One region of the Paraburkholderia sp. JHI2823 genome, then DNA from elsewhere that is predicted to be linked to it. Evidence: riboswitches for the same ligand, from Rfam matches in the RefSeq annotation. Region 1 holds a riboswitch; the other holds the start of a gene.
What was found. Region 1 has a riboswitch for thiamine pyrophosphate ahead of VSR34_RS27200 (FAD-dependent oxidoreductase). Riboswitches for the same ligand answer to the same signal wherever they lie in the genome.
Positions count from the first base shown of each region.

Region 1 (3,808 bases):
CGATCAGGCCGACCGGATCGGGCTGCAGCGTGTAGTCGTCGCCGATCAGCTCGAGCTTGATCCAGTCGGTTTCGAAGACTTCGCGCGCCATGTGCGCGGTCGTGACCGCCTCGTTGACAGTGAGACAGCCCGCCGTGTTCGGCAGGAGCGGCACGCCTTGGCGCTTGAGCAGGTCGAAGAAGCCCGCCTCGGCGGTGCCCTCGTTCATCTGGCGGCGCAGCGCGACGGTGATCATGCCGGGGCGCGCGGCAGCCATCGAGTCGGCGAGCGACTGCAGTGACGGATAACGCGACGTGCCGAGCAGCACGCGGCTCGCGAAGGTTTCGCCGTAGAGCGTGAATGCGTCGGCGGTGGAAGGGGTGGTCATGGGTAGATGTCCTTGGCGGGGTCGTGAAAGCGCGCTGGCGACCTATGCGACAGGCGGCGCTGCGCGCGACAGGCGGCCGGGCGGAGGGCGGCTCAACCGCCCGCCACGGGGCTCACGACGTCGAGGCGGTCGCCCGCCTGGAGCGCGCGCGCGCCATGCTGGGCACGCGCCACGAAATCGCCGTTCAGCGCAACGGCGAACGGCGGACGCGCGCCGAACGCGGCGAGCGCATCGGCGACGGTCGCGCCCTCGGGCAGCGTGATCGGCTTCTGGTTGATATGAATGTCCATGGCAAATACGTTCTCGAACTGCAGTGTGTTTCTCGCGGCGCGGCCTGGCTGCATGTCAGGCCGGCTCGTGCGCGCCCTGCGCGTGCAACATCTCGCCCCAGCGCGACGCGCGCCGCAGCGATTCGAACGAATCGGCGTCGGTCACGCGTGCGTCGAGCAGCGCTTGAGCGACACGCACGGCTTCGTCGGCGACTTCCGGCGCGATCATGAAACCGTGCCGGTAGAGGCCGTTCACGCGCAGCGTCGCCTTGCTGTCCCAGATGAGCGCCGGGCGGTGGTCGGGCAGCGTCGGGCGGCATTGCGTATTGAGCTCCAGGATGCGCGCCTCGCCGAACGCCGGATGCACCGCGAAGGCCGCGCTCAGCAATTCGAGCGCCGAGCGCACGCTCACGGGCGAGCGGTCCTCGCCTTCGATCTCGGTCGCGCCGATCACGAAGACATCGTTCTCCTTGGGCGCGATATAGAGCGGGTAGCGCGGATGCAGGAGCCGCACGGGGCGCGTGAGCGTGATGCCCGGCGCGTGCACGCGCGCGACTTCGCCGCGAATGCCTCGCAGACCCGGCAGCGCTGCCTTGGCACCCAGCCCGCGGCAGTCGATCGTCACGCGCGCGGACGGCGGGTTCGCCTCGTCGACCGTCGTGTGCCAGTGCGTCTCGACGCCACGCGCAGCGAGACCGGCCGCGAGCGCGGCCAACGCCTGACGATTGTCGAGCTGGCCTTCGCCCGCGAGCAGCCAGCCGCGCGCGAAGCGACCTGCGAGCGCGGGCTCGGCCGCGTCCAGCTGCGCGCCGGCGAGCGCGACGAAGTTCGCGTCGGCGAGCGAGCGTGGCGCGTTGGCGCGCACGCGGCGCTCGAAGAGCGGCGCTTCGGTGCGATCGGCGCTATGCCAGACCACGAGCGTTCCGTTGCGCTGGAAGAACACGGGCTCGGGCAGCTCGGCCAGGATGCGCGGCCAGGATTCGAGCGAGGCGACACCCAGCTCGGTGATCAGCAACTCCGCAACGGCGGCCTCGGCGAGTGGTGCGAGCATGGCGGCCGCGACCCAGGCGGCGGCTTCGCCGCCCTCCGGCCCGCCACGCTCGTAGAGCGCGACGCGATGCCCCTCGCCTGCGAGACGCCAGGCGACGAGCCGGCCGCACAGGCCGCCGCCGAGCACGGCGAAGTCGGGCACGCCGCCCGCGCTGCGTTGATGGGCGCGACTCATGACGACGCTCCGTCGCGCAAGGCGAAAGCGGCGAATATCGGGGAACAAGCAACAGAATAAGCGGTCATCGTATCCTTTCCGTACGGCAAGCAGACGTACCCAAGGACGAAACCGGCTGGCAAGGCCGACCGTGGAGGCTATGCGGCGCAGACGGCCGATACGGAAATCGTACGGAACCGTGCGCCGGTAGCGCAGCCCGGCGGGAATCCTGGCGCCCGTGCAAACGCTGGACGCTCCGGTAAGACTTTCTGGAAACTTCCCGCGCCGGTATTACCCGGATCGGGTGCGAAGGGTCTCTCTCAGCCTCAGTACAGCATGCCCCGCATACCGGTGAAGCACCCCTGTTTCGTCAACGCCGATTAGACCACAAAACGCGCGCGGCCCGCAAACCTCGGCGGAACGGGGCTTCCGCTCTGGCACAATGCCCTCGGCCCGCCAATTTCGCCCCGCAAGCCCGGGCGGTGAGACAATGAGCGCCACGCGACGGCAGCGCCGGCGCGCGCTTTTGTCACTGCTTTCGTCTCCGTATGGGTTCATTAAGTCTCACTTAAGCGGCTGCCGACAGAATCGCTGCGAATATTGCTGCGCGCCGTCGCTGCGAAGCGGCCGCCGCGCGGGGCGCGGCCAACGGCCTAAGCGGGCCACGCGGCCCAGCACAACATCAGGATGCACATGACCAACCAACCTGCCAGCGCCACGCCAGATCAGAACGAGCATCAGAAGATCACCGCATGGAGTCTGATCAAGCCTTACTGGGTCTCCGAGGAACGCTGGGTCGCCTGGGGCCTGCTCGTCGCGATCATCGTGATGAACCTGCTCGTCGTGTGGATCAACGTGCGGCTCAACGGCTGGAGCGCGGAGTTCTACAACGCGCTGCAGGCCAAGGACGTCAAGCGCTTCCCGCCTTTGCTCGTCACTTTCACGGAACTGGCCTTCGGCTTCATCATCCTCGCGGTGTACGGCCGCTATCTGCGCCAGATGCTCGGATTTCGCTGGCGCCAGTGGCTCACCAACCGCTTCCTGAACGAGTGGCTCGGCAAGGGCGCGTTCTATCGCATCGAGCGCGACCGCCTCGCCGACAACCCCGACCAGCGGATCAGCGACGACCTCCAGTCGTTCGCCACGAGCACGCTCTCGCTCACGCTCGACCTGCTCTCTACGGTCGTCACGCTCGTCTCGTTCATCACGATCCTGTGGACCCTCGCCGGCGCGCTCACCGTCACGCTGGGGGGCCACCCTCTCGCGATTCCGGGCTACATGGTCTGGGCCGCCGCACTCTACGCCGTGTTCGGCTCGTTCGTGATCCAGAAGGTCGGCCACCCGCTCGTGTCGATCAACTACCAGCAGCAAAAGGTGGAAGCGGATTTCCGCTTCGGCCTGATCCGCCTGCGCGAAAACGCCGAGCAAATCGCGCTCTACGACGGCATGGACACCGAGCGCAGCAACGCCCAAGGCCTCTTCCAGCACATCCGCGAAAACTGGTGGCGCGTGATGAAGTACACGAAGCGCCTCACCTTCGTGCTGAGCTTCTACGGCCAGATCGCCATCATCTTCCCGCTCGTGGTGGCGGCGCCGCGCTACTTCGCCGGCGCGTTCACGTTCGGCGTGCTGATGCAGATCTCGCAGGCCTTCGGCACCGTGAGCGACTCGTTTTCGTGGTTCATCAACAGTTACTCGACGCTGGTCGAATGGCGCGCTACGGTGAACCGTCTGCGCGAATTCGTGCGCGTGGTCCACTCGCCGCGCCTGAAGGAATCGGTCTCGCCCGCCACCGAGCACGGCGGCATCAACCTGCACTTCGTCGACAGCAACGAGCTCGCCACCGAGCACCTCAAGCTCTCGCTGCCCAACGGCACGCCGCTTTCCGAGGTGCGTGACATCGCCATCAAGCCGGGCTCGCGCTGGCTCGTGCGCGGACCGTCGGGCGCCGGCAAGAGCACGCTGATG
Region 1 covers NZ_JAYMRY010000031.1:39,861-43,668, forward strand. The annotation lists gene VSR34_RS27190 (thiazole synthase) at 1-367, opposite strand, end outside; gene thiS (sulfur carrier protein ThiS) at 460-657, opposite strand; gene VSR34_RS27200 (FAD-dependent oxidoreductase) at 713-1,861, opposite strand; TPP riboswitch at 2,101-2,214, opposite strand; gene VSR34_RS27205 (ABC transporter ATP-binding protein/permease) at 2,534-3,808, shown strand, end outside.

Region 2 (3,808 bases), on a different contig from region 1:
CGTTCATCGTAGGCACGCGACCCGTATCCGGGTGTGTGCGCTTGTCAGCGAGTTGTGGGAGTCGTTAGAAAATGTTTCGGCGGACGGCGCGCGTCCGCCGGAACACCGTCCGCGCTTACTGGCGCTGATAGATCTCGGCGCCTTGCTTGATGAACTCGACGGCCTTCACTTCCATGCCTTTCTTCAGGGCCTCGTCGTCGCTCACACCTTGCTTTGCAGCGAAGTCGCGCACGTCCTGCGTGATCTTCATCGAGCAGAAGTGCGGGCCGCACATCGAGCAGAAGTGCGCGACCTTGGCCGAGTCCTTGGGCAGCGTTTCGTCGTGGAACTCGCGCGCCTTGTCCGGATCGAGGCCGAGGTTGAACTGGTCTTCCCAGCGGAACTCGAAGCGCGCCTTCGACAACGCGTTGTCGCGCACCTGTGCCCCCGCATGGCCTTTCGCCAGGTCGGCCGCGTGCGCCGCGAGCTTGTACGTGATGATGCCTTCCTTCACGTCGTCCTTGTTCGGCAGACCCAGATGTTCCTTCGGCGTCACATAGCAAAGCATGGCCGTGCCGAACCAGCCGATCATCGCCGCGCCAATGCCCGAGGTGATGTGGTCGTAGCCCGGCGCGATGTCCGTGGTGAGCGGCCCGAGCGTGTAGAAGGGTGCTTCGTCGCACCATTCCAGCTGCAGGTCCATGTTTTCCTTGATGAGTTGCATCGGCACGTGACCCGGGCCTTCGATCATCACCTGCACGTCGTGCTTCCACGCGATCTGCGTGAGTTCGCCCAGCGTCTTGAGCTCGCCGAGTTGCGCTTCGTCGTTGGCGTCGTAGATCGAGCCGGGACGCAGGCCGTCGCCGAGCGAGAAGCTCACGTCGTAGGCCTTCATGATTTCGCAGATCTCTTCGAAATGCTCGTAAATGAAGGATTCCTTATGATGAGCGAGGCACCACTTGGCCATGATCGACCCGCCGCGCGAGACGATGCCCGTCATGCGGTTCGCGGTCAGCGGCACGTACTGGAGGCGCACGCCCGCATGGATCGTGAAGTAGTCCACGCCTTGCTCGGCCTGTTCGATGAGCGTATCGCGGAACATCTCCCACGTGAGGTCTTCGGCCTTGCCGTTGACCTTTTCGAGCGCCTGATAGATCGGCACCGTGCCGATCGGCACCGGCGAGTTGCGGATGATCCACTCGCGCGTTTCGTGAATGTGCTTGCCGGTCGAGAGATCCATGACCGTGTCGCCGCCCCAGCGGATCGCCCACGTCATCTTGTCGACCTCTTCGCCGATCGACGATGTCACCGCCGAATTGCCGATGTTCGCGTTGATCTTCACGAGGAAGTTGCGGCCGATGATCATCGGCTCGCTTTCCGGGTGGTTGATGTTCGCGGGGATGATCGCGCGGCCGCGCGCGACTTCTTCGCGCACGAATTCGGGCGTGATTTCCTTGAGCGCGTTGGCGCCGAAGGCCGCGGCGCCGAACGCCTGGCCCCCATGCTGGCGGCCCATCATCGCCGCGAGCTTCGCGCCGTTCGGGCCGCTCGCCTTGAGGCTTTCCAGATACTCCGCGCGGCGCTGGTTTTCGCGAATCGCGATGTATTCCATCTCCGGCGTGATGATGCCCTGGCGCGCGTAGTGCATCTGCGTGACGTTCTTGCCGGCTTTCGCGCGGCGCGGCGTGCGGTGCAGGCCCGGAAAGCGCAGTTCCGCCGTCGCGGGGTCGGCGGCGCGCTCGCGGCCGTATTCGGAGGAGAGGCCCGGCAGCGCTTCGGTGTCGCCGCGCTTTTCGATCCAGTTCTGGCGCAGTGCCGGCAGGCCCGCGCGAATATCGATCTTCGCTTCGGGGTCGGTGTACGGACCCGAGGTGTCGTAGACGTAGATCGGCGGGTTCTTTTCACCGCCGAAACCCGTCGGGGTATCGGACTGGCTGATTTCGCGCATCGGTACGCGGATGTCGGGCTGCGAACCCGTCACGTAGATCTTGCGGGAATTGGGCAGCGGCGCGATCGCGGCTTCGTCGACGTGCGCGTTGGCGGAAATGAACTTCGGATTCGCGTTCATGCGTCTCTCTCCAGGGAAAGCCAAGTGGGAACAACGGCTTAGCAGGAGTTGAGACGGAACGTGGACGGACTTCGCTGTGATGAGGTGAGGCGTTGAGCGATGCGAAGTCCGGACGCTTCCCTGCGCTGGCATTATCCAGATCAGGTTCAAAGGGTATTTCTCACCCGCGAAATACGCTGCACGACTTCCGTTCGATGCGGCGCATGACGCAGGACCCCCGCGTAAGCAAGGCCAAACGATACACCGCGCTGCGACGATCTGGCAAGTGCCTTCTCGCCCGAGTTGTGCCAGGCGAGGCGTGCCGCGCGCCGAACTTTACAGCGTGAAATCGTTCGAGGCCTCGGGTTGAAACAGGATGCGCTCGATCTTCAGCGTTTCCACGGCGCCGCCTGGCGTCGTGAAGTGAACGGTGTTGCCGCGCTTCGCGCCGAGCAGCGCAAGGCCTGCGGGCGAGAACACGTTGAGGCGGCCGGCGTCGACGTTGGCGTCATGCGGATAAACGACGGTGTAAGTGAGCGTTTCGCCGCTGCGCTCGTTCACGAGCGTCACCTGCGAATTCATCGTGACGACATTGGCGGCGACGTCGCGCGCTTCCACGATCACGGCGTGTTCGAGGACGTCGTCGAGCATGGTTTGGCGGGCAGTCGCGGCGCCGGGCTCGGCGGCGCATTTTTCGAGGCGCGCGACATCGAGTTCGGTCAGGTAGCGGATTTTCTTCGTCATGGATGTTCTCCTTGCGAATCAGAAAGCGTTGTCGGGTCGGGAGGGCTGGCGCTCGACACTGAGCAGTGGAGCGCACTGGGCACCTCCGTGGCACGGCCGGGGCACTGTGGGGCGCAACGGTTCGGCCCGGAGCCCGCCCGAACGGCTCCGGTGCGGCAAAGGAGGCAAGTTCAGTACAGGCGCCGGGCGGCGGTGAGCGGGGCGCGTGAAGGCGCGCGGGCGCGCAGAGGCAGGCAGACGGCAGCTTTCATGCGCGCCGCGCGGCCGTGCGCCGGCGCCATGCGCTGGGTGCGCGGCAGCGGGGCGAACAGGTAGCGCGAAACGGGCGGCCGCATGGTGAGCGATGACTTGCCAGATGGCTGAAAGTTAATCGAAAGATTTGAGCATCGTAGCACGATCTCGCTAACGTGACCCCGCAGGCGTTCGAATCCAAGGTCTCTGGGATGCGTCCCTTGTCTCGTGGCGCGGTCTGTCAACATCGGTGCGCATAAAGCGTACCGAAAGCATCCACGGCCCCAGACCTTGTTGCATAATGCGGGTCGCCCGTCTCGGGTGTCTTTCGTACTCCGTTTTTTTGCGTCCTTGCGCACCTGCCCCATGCCGTCGAGTTTCATCCGTCCCGCCGCTTTTATGCCGGGGCGCCCGCGGTCCTTTCCTTCACGCGCCGCGGCGATATGACGATGCCCCCGCGTGTGCCTTCGCGCATGTCTTTCCGTTCGTTCCTCGAAGCGGCTTCCCTTGCCGCGGCGGCGTCATGGCGTCTCGTGCGCCGTGTGCGGCTGCCACAATCGCGCGGCGGGCGCGTCGCGCTCTCGCTTGCCGTCGTCTACTTCGTCTGGGGCTCGACGTATCTCGGCGTGAAAGTCGCGCTCGATGCGTTCCCGCCGCTCCTGCTTTCCGGTCTGCGCAACCTGCTCGCCGGGGTGGGTCTCTTCGTCTTCGCGATGCGCCGACGACCCGTCATGCCGACGCTGATCGAAGTGCGCAACGCGGGCGTGGTGGGCACGCTGCTCGTAGGGCTGTCGAGCGGCATGCTCG
Region 2 covers NZ_JAYMRY010000001.1:420,631-424,438, reverse strand. The annotation lists gene thiC (phosphomethylpyrimidine synthase ThiC) at 116-2,047, opposite strand; TPP riboswitch at 2,147-2,276, opposite strand; gene VSR34_RS02030 (GreA/GreB family elongation factor) at 2,363-2,770, opposite strand; gene VSR34_RS02025 (EamA family transporter) at 3,475-3,808, shown strand, end outside.
Region 2: another riboswitch for thiamine pyrophosphate. It lies ahead of thiC (phosphomethylpyrimidine synthase ThiC); the one in region 1 lies ahead of VSR34_RS27200 (FAD-dependent oxidoreductase).